Regions from separate parts of the Blastococcus sp. SYSU DS0973 genome, predicted to be linked through region 3. Evidence: predicted binding sites of a transcription regulator. Region 3 holds the regulator's gene; each other region holds the start of a gene.
The links. Region 3 encodes LexA, which represses DNA repair genes until DNA is damaged. Its sites were predicted from a motif close to TCGAACANNTGTTCGA; they were not measured.
Positions count from the first base shown of each region.

Region 1: a site for LexA is predicted at 2,780-2,795, ahead of ACI791_RS00155 (DUF6504 family protein). Genes of this name have one in related genera too.
Region 2: a site for LexA is predicted at 2,341-2,356, ahead of ruvC (crossover junction endodeoxyribonuclease RuvC). Genes of this name have one in related genera too.

Region 1 covers NZ_JBJHAN010000001.1:33,962-39,016, forward strand. Annotated here, with positions in the region: gene ACI791_RS00145 (DNA polymerase III subunit alpha) at 1-1,861, opposite strand, end outside; gene ACI791_RS00150 (SAV_6107 family HEPN domain-containing protein) at 1,858-2,370, opposite strand; gene ACI791_RS00155 (DUF6504 family protein) at 2,370-2,693, opposite strand; gene ACI791_RS00160 (HNH endonuclease signature motif containing protein) at 3,004-4,554, opposite strand; gene ACI791_RS00165 (YbaK/EbsC family protein) at 4,819-5,055, shown strand, end outside.
Region 2 covers NZ_JBJHAN010000007.1:100,526-105,580, reverse strand. Annotated here, with positions in the region: gene ruvB (Holliday junction branch migration DNA helicase RuvB) at 1-1,124, opposite strand, end outside; gene ruvA (Holliday junction branch migration protein RuvA) at 1,121-1,756, opposite strand; gene ruvC (crossover junction endodeoxyribonuclease RuvC) at 1,753-2,322, opposite strand; gene ACI791_RS13180 (YebC/PmpR family DNA-binding transcriptional regulator) at 2,430-3,191, opposite strand; gene pdxT (pyridoxal 5'-phosphate synthase glutaminase subunit PdxT) at 3,188-3,850, opposite strand; gene ACI791_RS13170 (heparan-alpha-glucosaminide N-acetyltransferase domain-containing protein) at 3,874-4,971, opposite strand; gene pdxS (pyridoxal 5'-phosphate synthase lyase subunit PdxS) at 4,968-5,055, opposite strand, start outside.
Region 3 covers NZ_JBJHAN010000005.1:232,829-237,883, forward strand. Annotated here, with positions in the region: gene ACI791_RS11265 (vitamin B12-dependent ribonucleotide reductase) at 1-507, opposite strand, end outside; gene nrdR (transcriptional regulator NrdR) at 654-1,208, opposite strand; gene ACI791_RS11275 (LysM peptidoglycan-binding domain-containing protein) at 1,954-2,229, opposite strand; gene lexA (transcriptional repressor LexA) at 2,675-3,436, shown strand; gene ACI791_RS11285 (hypothetical protein) at 3,440-4,477, opposite strand; gene ACI791_RS11290 (phosphatase PAP2 family protein) at 4,452-5,055, opposite strand, start outside.

The DNA of each region.
Region 1 (5,055 bases), on a different contig from region 3:
CGATCTCGTCGAGGGCGTGCGCGATGGCCGACTGCATCCGGATGCCGAGCAGGTCGAGCTTGAGCAGCCCCAGCTCCTCGACGTCGTCCTTGTCGAACTGGCTCATCGGATAGCCCAGGTAGCTGCTCTCCACCGGGGTCCGGTCCAGCAGCGTGGCGTCGGAGAGCAGCACCCCGCACGGGTGCAGCGCGATGTGCCGGGGTAGCCCGTCGAGCCGGGCGACGAGGTCGAACAGCAGGTCCAGATCCCCGCTACCGCCGGATCGTCGTGAGCCCAGCCGGCTGGCCCGCAGCTCCGGCAGGTCGCGCAGCGCGGCGTGCACCTGGTTGGCGCGGATGTGCGGGAACGCCTTGGCGACGGCGTCGACCTCCGCCGACGGCAGCCCGAGCGCGGCGCCGACGTCGCGGATGGCGTGCCGCACCCGGTAGGTGTCCATCATCGAGATGCAGCTGACCCGGTCGGCGCCGAAGCGGTCGATGACCGCGTCGTAGACCTCCATCCGGCGGGCGGACTCCACGTCGATGTCGATGTCGGGCAGCTGGTGGCGCAGCGGCGAGAGGAACCGCTCCATCAGCAGCCCGTAGCGCAGCGGGTCGACGTCGGAGATGCCCAGCAGGTAGGTGACCAGACTACCGGCGCCCGAGCCGCGCGCAGCCGCCCGAACCCTCAAGCTCTTGATGAGGTCGACCACGTCGGCCACGGTGAGGAAGTAGGAGGGGTAGCCCAGCTGGCCGATCACCGCCAGCTCCTCGTCCAGCCGCTGGCGGACCCGGGTCGTGGGCGCCATGCCACGCCGGCCCAGCCCGGCCTCGCACCGGGCGCGCAGCACCTGCGCCGGGCCCATGCCCCGCTCGGCCGGCGTGGTGACGACGTCGAGCTCGGGGTACCGGACGCTGCCGATGCCCAGGTCGGCGCCCGGGTCGACGGCGCACTGCTCGGCCAGCCGGGCGGTGCGCTCGAGCAGCCGCAGGGCGGCGTCCCGGTCGGGGCCGACGACGTCCTCGGCGACCTCGGCCATCTCCTTGCCCGACTTCAGGTAACCCTCGGCCGTGGTGCGGTCGACGTGCCGGGCACCGAGCGGGACCAGCCGCCGGGCGGCGTCGAGCACGTCGGCGGTCGGCGCGTCCAGGGCGTCGACGTAGCGGACGGCGTTGCTGAGCACCACCGGCACGCCCTGCTCGGCGGCGAACCGCAGCATCGCCTGGGCCCGGGAGCGGTCGCCCCGCCCGCGGTGGTGCACCAGCTCCAGCGCCAGCCCGGGGCCGAAGACTGCACGCCAGGCGTCCAGCTGGTCGGCGGCCAGGTCGGCCCGGCCGGCCAGCAGCGCCCGCCCCACCGGGGAGTCGGGACCGAGCAGCGGGACCAGCCCGGTCGCGTGCTCGGCGGCGATCGCCAGCGAGCTCACCGGCTCGCCACGGGTGCCGCGCAGGTGGGTGGCGCTGGTGACCCGGCACAGCGACCGCCAGCCGGCGCCGTCCCGCGCCAGGAAGGTGACCCGGGGCAGTCGCGGGTCGACGCTCGCCCCACCGCGGGCCGGCGCCCGCCGGGCGGCCGTCGCGGCCCGTGACCGCGGGGGGCGTGCCGCGGCAGGGTCCTCCCCCAGCACGTGCGCGAGCGCCGGCGGCACGCTGGTGCCCAGCGACGGCGCCACCGCGAGGTCCACGCCGAAGATCGGCCGCACCCCGGCCGACCGGCAGGCCAGCGCGAACTTCACCGCGCCGTAGAGGCCGTCCCGATCGGTCAGGGCCAGCGCCGGCATCCCGTGCTCGGCGGCGCGGGCCACCAGGTCGGCGGGGTGGTTGGCCCCGTACCGCATGGAGTAGCCGGAGGCGACGTGCAGGTGGACGAAGGGGTCGCTCACGTCCAGGGCCCGGCGGGCCGGGAGCCCGCGGATCCGGATACCGACCCGCCGACCACGTGCGGCCTCGGGTAGCGGGGCGACTCCGGCAGCGGCGTGCTGCCGAGCGCCGTCTCGACCACGGCGAGGAAGGCGCGGACGTCGCGCACCAGGTCGTCGGCCTCCCGCTCGGTGACCGCGCGGGACAGCCCCGCCTCGGCGGCGGCGCGCTTGCCCGCTCCGGCGGCGAAGAAGGTGGCCCACTCCCCCAGCTCCGGCGCCACCTGCCCGAGCAGCACCCAGGCGCTGCGCGGGCGGCGCCGCCCGCCCTCCGGCCGGGTGCGGGCGGCCAGCACCGCGGCGGCGGCGCGGAGCGCGGCGAGGTGGGCGGTGGCGTACCGCTCCCGCTGGTCGGTGGCCGCGGCGGCCGCGGCCAGCCCCCGGTGCGCCTGGCCCAGCAGCGCCGCAGCGGCGGCGGGCAGGGCTGGGGGAAGCGGCAGCTGCTCGGCCGGCACGGCCCGTGCGGCGCCCATCAGTCGTGCACCCGCACGAGCCACCAGCGGTTGCCGGACGCGTCCCACGACAGGTCGTAGACCCCGGCGAAGCTCAGCCGGGAGCGCCCGGCCCGGACCGCCTCCACCCGCCAGACCTCCCGCGGCGCCACCAGGTCGGCGGACGCGCCGCCCGTACCGGCGTCCCGCAGCCACCACGGTGCGGTCTCGACCCAGGAGTCGAGCAGCTCGCCCACGAGGTACCGGGACTGCCCGCGCCAGAACTGCACCGGGCCCAGGGGGCCACGTTCGACCTGCACCTCTTCGCCGGTCCGACCGACGACCTCACCCAGCACCCGGCTCATGCCCGACTCCCCACGCCTCACCCCGCGCGCACACCGTCCCGGCACCCCACCGGCGGGGAAGGCCGGGGAGCGGAAACGAGCGTCATTCGAACGTCTGTTCGAACACGTCCAGTAGACCGGAGCCGCCTGCCTCCGTCAAGCCGTGCGGCGGCCGTGTCGCGGACGTGCGCCTGCCCCCCGCCGAACCCAGCGCCAAAGCTGCGGACCCCCGCGATCCAGCCCCGACCAACGGGCCAGCGACCTCCCCGGACGCTCCCGACGGCGGAGCGCCACCGCGGTTGCCGGGCGACATGCCGGGGACCGGCTGGTCTCACGTGCGGAGTGGATCGGGCGGCGCGAGGTCGTCGAGCCAGGGCGGGTCGGGCTCGGGGGCGTGGCACCACCCGGGCGGGCGGGTGGTCCGGGAGACACCCGAGGGGGTGCGCACGACGAGCCGGCCGTCGGGATGCAGGCTGAAGCACCAGCCGCGAGCGAAGGTTTTGATCCGGTGGTGCCGTCGGCACAGACAGCACAGGTTCCAGCAGGCGGTGGGCCCGCCGTCGGCGAACGCCTGCCCGTGGTCGATGTCGCACCGGCCGGGTCGGCGGCGGCAGCCGGGCATGCGACAGTGCCGGTCGCGCACGGTGACGAGGCGGTGCTGCGCAGCGGTGGGCCGGTACCCGCAGGTCGGAGGTGGCGGCCGGAGGCCGGGCCCGTCGAGGTCACCGGGCCCGTCGAGGTCACCGGGCTTGTCGGGCTGACCGGGCTCGTCGGGCCCACAGGACGAGTGGGCGCCACGCGGGGCGTTGCGTCGGCGGACGCGGCGGCCCCAGCCGGCAGCGTGGCGCAGCTCGGCCCGGGTGGCCACCGCGACGGTCTCCCCGGTACCCGGGGCATCGACGGCGACGCAGACCGAGCCGCCCGCCGGCGCGGAGCCGAGCAGGTCGAGGGAGGCGAGCAGCTCACGGCACTGGGCGGCGGAGATCAACTGGCCGTCCAGCTCCGCCGGGGGCGCCCCCGCTGGGGCGTCAGACCGCAGTGAGGCCGCCGCAGCGTGGACGACCAGGTGAGCGGTCACCGGTGGGCGGCTGGTGTCCCACGGCCGCAGCACCAGGTCGAGCGCGGCGGTGGCGCGCAGCAGGCCGATCGGCCGGTCGTCGCCGTCGGCGCGCATCCACCGGGCGTACTGGTCGACCGCGTCGCGGGCGGCGTGGACGGCGGGCAACGGCCCCTCGACGACGAGCCGGCCCAGGTCGTCGGCGGTGCGCTCGACGTGCACGTCGGCCCGGCGCTCGGCCTCCTTGCGCCGGCGTTCCCTGGCTGCCGCGTCGACCCGGTACAGGTGGTAGCGGGCCCGGTCGCCCAGCCGGGACGGCGGACAGCTCTCCGCGCCGGGCAGCACCCGCGCCTGCACCTCGGCGGCGACGGCGGCGGAGGCGTCGCCGAGCAGGTCGAGCAGGATCCGCGCCTTGCGCAGCGTGAGCCGCCCGGAGAACAGCTCCCCCCACGTGGCCGCCAGCTTCGTGGTGAGCAGGACCGACTCGGCGGCCAGCCGCCCGGCCTCCGAGCAGTTGCGGATGAGTGCGAGCTCGGAGACGAAGTCGTCGGAGACGTCGGCCAGCGCCGCCGGGCGGATCGCCCGGGAGTCCGGACCCGGCCCACCGCGGCGGCCGTAGTCGGCATCCCGCTCGGTCGAGCGCCGGCGCGCCAGTTCCGCGATGACGGCCGCCTGCCTGGCGTACTCGCGGACCATGTGCGCGTCGGCGGACCAGAGGTCGCACACCAGCTCGAACTCCGCCGCCGCCGGCGACACCACCTCGCCAGGGAGCAGCGGCATCGGCTCGCCGTCGTCGGGTGCGTGGGGCTCCCCGTCGTCCTCCATGGCTGCACGGTAGGCAGCGGGTACGACAGTTCCTGCTGGTCGAACCGCTGGATGGCGCCACCTCCGTCCGCTCGAGCCCCACGGCCCGGTAACGGCTCCAGCGGTCGGCCGAGGTCCAGCATGGTCTTCGACGAGGCGGTGCCGGCGTGCGCCGGTCGAGGATGCACCGGAGACCGCCGACCCCGCTGCTGGACGGCGGGCGCCGACCGTCCGCGCGACCGAGCGGGGCACGCGCCCGGCTCGGGCCGGTGGCAGGATCGACCCATGCCCTTGCCGGACCACCCACGGGTCACCGAGGTCGCGCGGCTGCTCCGCGCGGCCGGTGCCACCGGCGAGGTGCGCCACCTGCCCGACACCGCCCGGACCGCCGCCGCAGCCGCAGCAGGGCTCGGCGTCCCGGTCGGCGCCATCGCCAACAGCCTGGTGTTCGACGTCGACGGTGCTCCCGTGCTGATCCTGACCAGCGGCGCCCACCGGGTCGACGAGACACGGGTCGCCGAG
Region 2 (5,055 bases), on a different contig from region 3:
TAGGCGTCGAACAGTGCTTCTGACGACGACCCCGGTGCCTGCGGGTCTGCTGTGACCCGCCCGAGGGGGACGCCGCCCCGCGGCACCGGGCGTCCGAGGTGGTGCCAGGCGGCTTCGGTGGCGACGCGCCCGCGCGGGGTGCGGGCCAACAGGCCCGCCCGCACGAGGAAGGGCTCGCACACCTCCTCGACGGTGTGCGGCTCCTCCCCCACCGCCACCGCGAGGGTGGCGACGCCCACCGGCCCGCCACCGAACTTGACCACGAGCGCCTCGAGGACGGCGCGGTCGAGACGGTCCAGGCCGAGGTGGTCGACGTCGTAGAGGGCCAGCGCCGCCTCGGCGACCTCGCGGGTGACCCGGCCGTCGGCCTCGACCTCGGCGTAGTCGCGCACCCGGCGCAGCAGCCGGTTGGCGATCCGGGGGGTGCCCCGGGACCGGCCCGCGATCTCGGCCGAGCCCTCGTCGGTCAGCTCCACGCCGAGCAGCACGGCGCTGCGGGCGAGCACCCGCCGCAGGTCGGCGGGTTCGTAGAACTCCATCTGGCCGACGAAGCCGAACCGGTCGCGCAGCGGGCCGGTGAGCAGCCCGGCACGGGTGGTGGCGCCCACGAGGGTGAACGGGTTGATCTCCAGCGGGATGGCCGTGGCACCGGGCCCCTTGCCGACGACGACGTCGACCCGGAAGTCCTCCATCGCCATGTAGAGGAGCTCTTCGGCGGGGCGGGCGATGCGGTGGATCTCGTCGATGAACAGGACGTCGCCGGGCGCGAGGTTGGAGAGCATGGCGGCGAGGTCGCCGGAGCGCTCGATGGCGGGCCCGCTGGTGATCTTCACCGACGTGCCGAGCTCGGAGCCGATGATCAGTGCCAGGCTCGTCTTCCCCAGTCCGGGCGGCCCGGACAGCAGCACGTGGTCGGGGGTGCGGCCACGCCGCTTGGCCCCCTCGAGCACGAGAGCGAGCTGGCGGGCCACCTTCGGCTGGCCGATGAAGTCCTCCAGCGAGTGCGGCCGCAGCGCGGACTCGACGACCCGCTCCTCGTCGCCGGCCTGCGGCGACACCGCCCACGCCGGGGGCACCTCGCCGGCCAGCTCGCCGGTCAGCGAGCGGTCGAACGGGGCGCTCATGCCCTGCCCAGGAGCTGGAGGGCCTGGCGCAGCAGCACCGCGACCTCGACGCTGCCCGTCGCGACGACCTGCTCGTCGGCCACCGGCGCGAGCTGGGTGACCGCGTTCTCGGCCTCCTTGGCGCTCCAGCCGAGCCCGACGAGCGCCGAGGTGAGCTGGTCGCGCCACGGGGCCACCGGGGTGACCGGCAGGCCGGCGGGCGCCGGCGCATCCAGTGCGGTGTCGGTGCTGGTCGAGCCGAGGCGGTCGCGCAGCTCGAGGATGAGCCGCTCGGCACCCTTCTTCCCGATGCCGGGTACCTGCATGAGGGCCTTGACGTCGGCCATCGACACCGCCCGGCGGACCTCCCGCGGCGGGTGGATGGCCAGCACGGCCTGGGCCAGGCGCGGCCCGACGCCGTTCGCCGTCTGCAGCAGCTCGAACAGCTGGCGCTCGTCGTCGTCGGCGAAGCCGTACAGGGTGAGCGAGTCCTCGCGCACCACGAGGCTGGTGGCCAGCCGCGCGGCCTCGCCCACCTGCAGCCGGGCGATCGTGCCGGGGGTGCACTGCACCGCCAGGCCGATCCCGCCGACCTCGACGACGGCGCCGTCGGGCCCCACGGCGGCCACGCGGCCGTGCACGCTGGCGATCATCGGGCCGCCACCCCCGTCCAGCGCGGCAGCGTGGTGGCGCGCACGGGGGCGCCGATGCCGCCGGCGATCGCGGCGGTGTGCAGCCGCTGCTGGGCCGGGCCGCGCCACGCGTGGCAGACCGCGAGGGCCAGCGCGTCGGCGGCGTCGGCCGGCTTGGGGGCGGCGGCGAGCCCGAGGACCCGGGTGACCATGAGGGTCACCTGATCCTTGTCCGCGCGGCCGTTGCCGGAGATGGCCGCCTTGACCTCGCTGGGGGTGTGCCAGGCGACCGGCCGGTCGGCCTGCGCCGCGGCGAGCGCGGCGACGCCGGCCGCCTGCGCCGTCCCCGTGGCGGTGCCCCTGTTGTTCTGGGTGAAGACCCGCTCGATCGCCACGACGTCGGGCCGGTGCTCGCGCAGGAGCGCCGTCACCGCGGTGTGCAGCTCCAGCAGCCGTAGCTCCAGGTCGAGCTCCGGCATGGTGCGGACCACGCCGACCCCGATCGCCGAGGGGCGCGCGCCGGGACGCCCGTCGACCACACCCCAGCCACACCGGGTGAGACCCGGGTCGATGCCGAGCACCCGCATGAGAAGCCTTCCGCCGAACCGAACGCGTGTTCGACCTACGCTAACCGCAAGCTCCCGGCGCGCGCCCGCAACACGCCCACGGGCTCGTCGACCGCCTCACCCGGGCGTCAGGCGTCGGCCGCGACCTTCTCCATGACCTCGTCGGGCACGTCGTAGTTCGCGTAGACGTTCTGCACGTCGTCGAGGTCCTCGAGGGCGTCGATGAGCCGGAAGACCTTGCCCGCGCCGTCCTCGTCGAGCTCCACCTGCACGCTGGGCTGGAAGCCGACCTCGGCGGAGTCGTAGTCGATGCCCGCATCCTGCAGCGCCGTGCGCACGGCGATGAGGTCACCGGGCTCGCACAGCACCTCGAAGGTGTCGCCGAGGTCGCGGACCTCCTCGGCACCGGCGTCCAGGACGGCGAGCAGCACGCTGTCCTCGTCGACGCCGTCGGCCCGGGGCACGACCACGACGCCCTTGCGGGAGAAGAGGTAGGACACCGATCCCGGGTCGGCCATCGAACCGCCGTTGCGGGTCATGGCGGTGCGGACCTCCATGGCCGAGCGGTTCTTGTTGTCCGTCAGGCACTCGATGAGCACGGCGACGCCGCCCGCGGCGTAGCCCTCGTACGTGATGCCCTGGTAGTCGACGCCGCCGGCTTCGAGGCCGGCGCCGCGCTTGACGGCGCGGTCGATGTTGTCGTTGGGGACCGAGCTCTTCTTGGCCTTCTGGATGGCGTCAAAGAGCGTCGGGTTGCCCGCCGGGTCACCGCCGCCGGTGCGGGCCGCGACCTCGATGTTCTTGATCAGCTTGGCGAAGAGCTTGCCGCGCTTGGCATCGATGCCGGCCTTCTTGTGCTTCGTCGTCGCCCACTTGGAATGGCCGCTCACGGCAGTCCCCTCTCGTCCCCGGCGTCCAGGCCGGCCCTCTCGGCCAGGTGACGGCGCACGATGTCGACGAACAGCGCGTGCACCCGGCGGTCCCCGGTCAACTCCGGGTGGAAGCTGGTGGCCACCACGTTCCCCTGGCGGACCGCGACGATCCTACCGTCGGCCGGACCCCCGACGACCCGGCCGAGGACCTCGACCCCGGGGCCGGCCTCCTCGACCCACGGCGCCCGGATGAAGACCGCGTGGAGCGCGCCGCCGTCCAGACCGGCCAGATCCACGCGCGATTCGAAGGAGTCGACCTGCCGGCCGAAGGCGTTCCGCCGCACGGTGGCATCCAGGCCACCGATCGTCGGCTGGTCCGGCGGCGCGTCCAGCAGCCGGTCGGCCAGCAGGATCATGCCGGCGCACGTGCCGTAGGCGGGCAGGCCCGCGCGCACGGCGGCCCGCAGGGGCTCCAGCAGGCCGAACCGGCCGGCGAGCCTGGCCATCGTCGTCGACTCGCCACCCGGGACGACGACGCCGTGCACGCCGTCGAGCTCCTCCGGGCGGCGCACCGGCCGGGGGTCGGCGCCCTCGGCCCGCAACGCGGCCACGTGCTCGCGGACGTCGCCCTGGAGCGCCAGGACCCCGATGACAGGACGTGCGGAGCCGGTGGACACGGCCGCCCACGCTACGGCGCCGCTCAGCGGGCCGGGGACGACGGGGCGAGCCCGGCCGCCCGGCTCGAGGTCCAGGTGAGCAGGGACTCCAGCGGTCCGCGGCCCACCGTGCGCCGCCACACGACGGCGCCGACGAGCGCAGCTCCGGCCAACCACAGCCACAGCACCGGGCCCTGCACCCGGCCCGGCGTGGCGTCCATGAGGATCCGGATGGCCAGGAGGTGGGCGGAGTACACGGTCAGCGCCATCGCCCCCACCGCGGCGAACGGCGCGGCCGGACGCGGCAGCCGCTCGGCCACCAGCAGGCAGGCCACCACCACCAGGAGGGCGAACCCGGTGGAGCCGACGACCTCGAAGGTGGTCCCGCTGTGCGGTTCGGCGCCGGTCAGCCAGCGGATGCTGACGATCCCCGGGACGCCGAAGCCGGTCTCCGGACCAGCGGACGGCACACCACCGGCCAGCAGCCGCGCGCTGAACCAGCCACCGCCGTAGCCGACGACCGCGGCAACACCGCCCGTCGCGGCCACCCGGCGCCGCACCGCGACGGAGGACAGGTCCAGACGCCCCACCGCCAGTCCGACCAGGACGAAGACGATCCACAGCAGCGCCGGGTAGTAGCCGGTGACCAGCAGCGAGGGGACGAGCGCGTCCGCCACCCCCGCGGCGGTGAGCGCCTGCCCGGCGACCACGAGCAGCGGCGGGACGGCGACGGCGACGGCGGCCGCGGTGACGAGCAGCCGGCGCACCGGCCAGCGGAGAAACGGCAGCACCAGGACGAAGAGCACCCCGTAGACGCCGAGGATGACCGCGACGAAGGTGCCCAGCTGCTGCAGTGCCCAGCCGATCGCGAACACCCAGAGCGCGCGGGCGAGGATCCGCAGCCGCACCCGGGTCAGCTCGCGGCCGGCGGGCGGCCGGGTGCGCCCGGAGAGCAGGGCGACCGAGACGCCGGCCAGGGTGGCGAAGAGGATCGACGAGCGGCCGTCGACGAGCGCGGACCAGGTGCGCGGGTCCGGCCGCAGCTCGCCGCCCACGTTCATGTGGGCGGCGAACATGCCGAGGACGGCCAGCCCGCGCGCGACGTCCAGCCCGGCGATGCGGCGCTGGACGTCCACGCTCACCACCCGCGGGTGGCGTACCGCTCGCTCTCCGGGAGCATCGCGACGTCGATGCCCACCATCGGCTCTCCCAGGTTCCGGGAGACC
Region 3 (5,055 bases):
GTCGACGGCGAGGATGAAGCAGGCGCTGACCTGCTGCGGGGCGCTCGTGCCGACGTTGAACCAGACGGGCGAGTTGAAGCTGAAGTACTGGTGCAGCAGCATCCAGGTCAGCTCGTGCTCGAAGATCTCGGCGTCGCCCTCGGTGGCGAAGTAGCCGTGCTCGCGGCCGGCCTCGGTGTAGGTGAGCACCACGCGGTCGATCAGCTGGCGCAGGCTGACCTCCCGCTGGGAGGTGCCGACCGCGCCGCGGAAGTACTTCGTGGTGACGATGTTCGTGGCGTTGATGCTCCACTCGGCCGGGAACTCGACACCGCGCTGCTCGAAGTTGATCGAGCCGTCCCGCCAGTTGGTCATGACGACGTCGCGGCGCTCCCAGGTCACCTCGTCGTACGGGTGCACACCGGCGGTGGTGAAAACGCGCTTGATCTTGAGGCCCTTGCCCCGGCTGGGCGCCTTGGCGCCGCGGCGGGTGCGGGGACCGGCCACGCGGTCGTCGGTATCGGTCATGGTGTGGAGCTCTCCCTGGTCGTGTGTCGCGTGGTGCTTCGCGGGGCTGCGCGGTGGTGCTGCGCGGTGGCGGATCGGGGGCTGGGGAAGAGCCGCGATCGGTAACTGCTCGAACTGCTGTCTATCGGGTGGCACTGACGGGTTTCTCAGGTGCCGGCAGGGCTGCCGGAGGCGACCGGCTGCCCCCGGCCCCCACCCCGCCGGCGGACCGGCGGGTCCCCCTGCATGCCCGGCAGCGGCGGGGTACCCGCCGCCAGGTGCCGGGCACGCAGCTCGGTGATTTCCTTCTCGAAGTCCTCGAGCGAGGTGAAGGCCCGGTACACGCTGGCGAAGCGCAGGTAGGCGACCTCGTCGAGCTCGCGCAGCGGCCGCAGGATCGCCAGCCCGACCTCGTGGCTGGGCACCTCCGCCGCGCCGCTGGCGCGGATGGCGTCCTCCACCTGCTGGGCGAGCAGCTTGAGCTGGTCCTCGTCGACCGGACGGCCCTGGCAGGCCCGCCGGACGCCCGCGACCACCTTGCTGCGGTTGAAGGGCTCGCTCACGCCGTTGCGCTTGACGACGGCGAGCACCGCCTCTTCGACGGTGGTGAACCTCCGCCCGCACGCGGGGCAGGACCGGCGACGCCGGGTGGTGGCGCCCTCATCGGCCTCGCGCGAGTCGATCACCCGGCTGTCGGCGTTGTGGCAGAACGGGCATCGCACGGTGGTTCACCTCCTTCTTCCTACGCCCCCCACCGGCCGGTTGTGGACCCTCTTGGGGACATCCGGTGGATGCGCCGGGGAGAACCTGAGGACCAGCCTGTGGACGGGCTTACAGCCCTGTAACTACTAGATGTAGGGGAACCCTAGGGCGGGCCTCACAAGATGTGCAAGTGATCGTTTCCTCGGCGTGTTCCGCCCCGGCACTGCCGTGCGCACGCGGAACACCGGACCCCAGCAGTCACAGGACATGCCCGGCGTCTCGGACCAGCGGAAGGCTCGCGGTGGCGTCGGCACCGGCGGAGCGCCCGCCGCGAACTGCAGACCCCGCCCGCGCCACGGCCACGCGCTGCGTCGCGCGAGATGCCGCGACGACGGCCGCAGCGGGTGCGGCGACAGGCGGCTCGGGCAGCCGCACGGTCGACAGCTCGCTCCACGCCGTCGCCTCGGCGCCACCCACGACGACCCGCACGCACACCTGGCAGGTGCCCGAATCGACAGCCCGACAGCCCGACAGCCCGGCAGCCCCTGCACACCAGGCACCGACCTGGTGGACCTCGACGGCCTGGGGTCGGCGGGGCGGACACCGCGGCGCGGTTCTCCATGACGCTGGACTGCGACAGGCGGCGAGGGTGATGGCCAACACAGACGGCCGACGCTTCAACACGCACGGTCGACGAGCTCGTCGGGCCGGGCTGGGCACCTCTTGCCGCGGCCGGCGGAGTCCACCGGGCCCGGGGGAGCTGACTCAGGGCAGCCGCAGGACCTGCCCCGGCAGGATCGCCGAGCCGTCGAGGCCGTTCAACAGCTGGATGCCGTCGACGACCTCCCGCACGTCCCGCCCACCCGCCGCTGCGCTCGCGATCGACCACAGCGTGTCCCCCGGCTCGACGATGACCCTCGTCGTCCCCATCAGCTCCAGGCCGGCACCGTCCCCACCGAGCACCGCGGTCCCGAGCGCGACCACACAGAGGACCAGCAGCAGCGCGAGGGCGGCCACGAGCCGGCGACCGCGAGCGGTCAACCGGAGAGGTGGCAGCGCCGGTTTCCCCGGCCGCCCTGCGGCATGCCCCAGGGCTACGGCGGGACGGGCGCCGCGCGCCGACCGGCCCGCGGCCCCACCTCCGGCCGCCGGTGCGACCGCGTAGGCGCGCGGGACCGGCGGCAGCACGCGCAGGTGCCGCTCCGGCCGCCGCTCGAACCGCTCCCGCACCGCGCCGGGCGTCTCTCCGCGCACCGTCGCTGCCGCACTGCCGGCCATGGCTTCCCGCCCCTCACCTGGCCGGATCCCCCCGGCCCGAACGTGTGTTCGATTCGAACGCCTGTCCGATGTCTACCGCATCGGTCCGACAGAAGCGACGCGACACGGGCAACTTTCGAACACGTGTTTGAACTGACCGGCGATCGGCGCTACGGTCGCTACGACGACCAGGCTGATCAGCTGCGCGGGCAGCCGGCGAGGAGGACACGTGACGAACTCGAGCGGGACGTCCGGCGGCCGACGCGGGAGCCGGAGCGCCGCCCCGGAGACGGCCGACGCCTCGGCGTCGGTGCGCACCTTTCCGGACCGGACGGCCGACGGTGACGGACTCACCCAGCGGCAGCGCCGGGTGCTGGAGGTCATCCGCGACTCGATCGACCGTCGCGGCTATCCGCCCTCGGTGCGCGAGATCGGCGAGGCGGTCGGGCTGTCGTCGGCCTCCTCGGTCGCGCACCAGCTGTCGGTCCTCCAGAAGAAGGGCTGGCTGCGCCGCGACCCCAACCGGCCGCGCGCCCTCGACGTCCGGCTGCCCGGCGACGCAGGCCGCACCGCCGCCGTCGAGCCGCCCGTGGTCGGCGACGGCGAGCAGGCCTCGGCCCCGACGTACGTACCCCTGGTCGGGCGGATCGCCGCCGGTGGTCCCGTGCTCGCCGAGCAGGCGGTGGAGGACGTCTTCCCGCTCCCCCGCGAACTCGTCGGCGAGGGAACGGTGTTCATGCTCAAGGTGGCCGGTGACTCGATGGTCGAGGCGGCCATCTGCGACGGCGACTGGGTCGTCGTCCGCCAGCAGCCGACGGCCGAGAACGGGGAGATCGTGGCCGCCATGATCGACGGCGAAGCAACGGTCAAGACGTACAAGCGCCGCGACGGTCACGTGTGGCTGCTGCCGCACAACCCCGCCTACGAGCCCATCCCTGGCGACGAGGCCACCATCCTCGGCCGGGTCGTGTCGGTCCTGCGCAGGGTCTGACCGTCAGGGACGACGACGCAGGCGGCTGCCCAGCCAGACCACGAGGGTGGCGACGGCGGCAGCGATCAACGCGGCCGCGATCGGTGAGCGGTCCGAGCGCACCAGCTCCTCGAAGCCCGGCAGCGGGTCCGCGACCGGTGCCGCCGTCGCCGCGGGCGGTGCGCCGGCCGGGAGGGGTACCACGGTGACCGCGCTGGGCAGCCCCTCGCTGGCGACCACCAGCGCGCGCGAGTCGGCGGTGAAGCTGACCGCCTCGCCCTGCGGTGACTCCGGCAGGGCCACCCGCACCGGCTCGCCGGCCAGCGCGCCCGGGACGTCGGAGGCGGTCAGCGGCCACACGTAGGCGTCGGTGTAGGTGCGCAGCGCGACGGCGCTGCCGTCCGACGCGACCGCCCCACCGGTGATCATCAGCTGGCCGGCCCGGCCGACCGGCCCGCCGGGGGTGCCGGTCAGCGTCACGTTCACGGTGGCGACCCGTTCCATGGGCGCCGTTCCGCCGTCGGCGAGGTCACCGGCCGGCCGGTACACACCGCTGGAGCCCAGGACCTCCTTGGTCACCACGTACGGGGTTCCGTCCGGGGCCACCAGCAGCGCTTCGGCGTCGTGCGCGCCGTCGGGATAGGTCAGCCGGTGCAGCACGGTGCTGCCGTCGGGGCGGAGGACGTGCAGCGCGACGGTCGCGCGGTGGAGGCTGTTGTCCCCGGTGTCAGCGATCCAGACGCCGCCGTCCGGTCCGACCGCCAGATCCTCGGGGTCGTACGGGTCCACGGGGGCGGACCGGACGTCGATCACCGCGCACGCGCCGTCGAGCCCGTAGACGGCGACCTGGTCGCCGCCGTCGTTGAGCGCGAGCACCTGCTCGCCCACGGCGACGAGTCCCGAGACCTCGGCGAGGCGCGGATCGGTGATCGAGCACCGCACCGTGGGTGACGCGCCCCCGGCCTCGGCGATCCCGGGGACACCGAGCAGGACGCCGATCAGCGCGGTCGCCAGGACGAGCCGCCTGACGGCGCCGCTATCCGGTCCGGGCTGCTCGGGCACGGACGAAGCGTGACAGCACGAGCGCGTCCAGTGCATGAACCACGCCCAGCAGCACGATGCCCACAGCCGCTCCCACGACGGCGTCGGTGACCCAGTGGAAGTCCAGCGACACCATCGCCACACCGGTGGCGACCGGTCCGGCCACGCTCAGCCACCAGAACGTGCGCTGCACCGCCGGCGGCAGTCCGTACTCGACCGCCTGCCACCGGGCGACGCCCCACATGAGCACGGCGTTGGCCACGTGCCCGGAGGGGAAGGAAGCGCCGTCGGGGTGGAAGTAGTACGACCCCGGAAAGGCCGGGGCGGTACGACCGATGCCGTGCTTGATGGCGTAGACGCCGGCGGTGAGCACAGCGAGGGCGAGCGCGACCCGGGCGATCGGCAACCACGCCCGCCGCCGCCAGAAGAGGTAGCCGAGCAGACCGGCGAGCACCGCGAGGATGGTGACCCGCCCGCCGAGCTGGGTGACCAGCCAGACCACGGGGTAGCCCGCGGTGCCCCGCAGTCCCCAGTCACTGACGACCTCCGAGACCAGCAGGTCCAGCCGCTCCAGCGAGCCGTGGGTGAGCAGGTCGGCG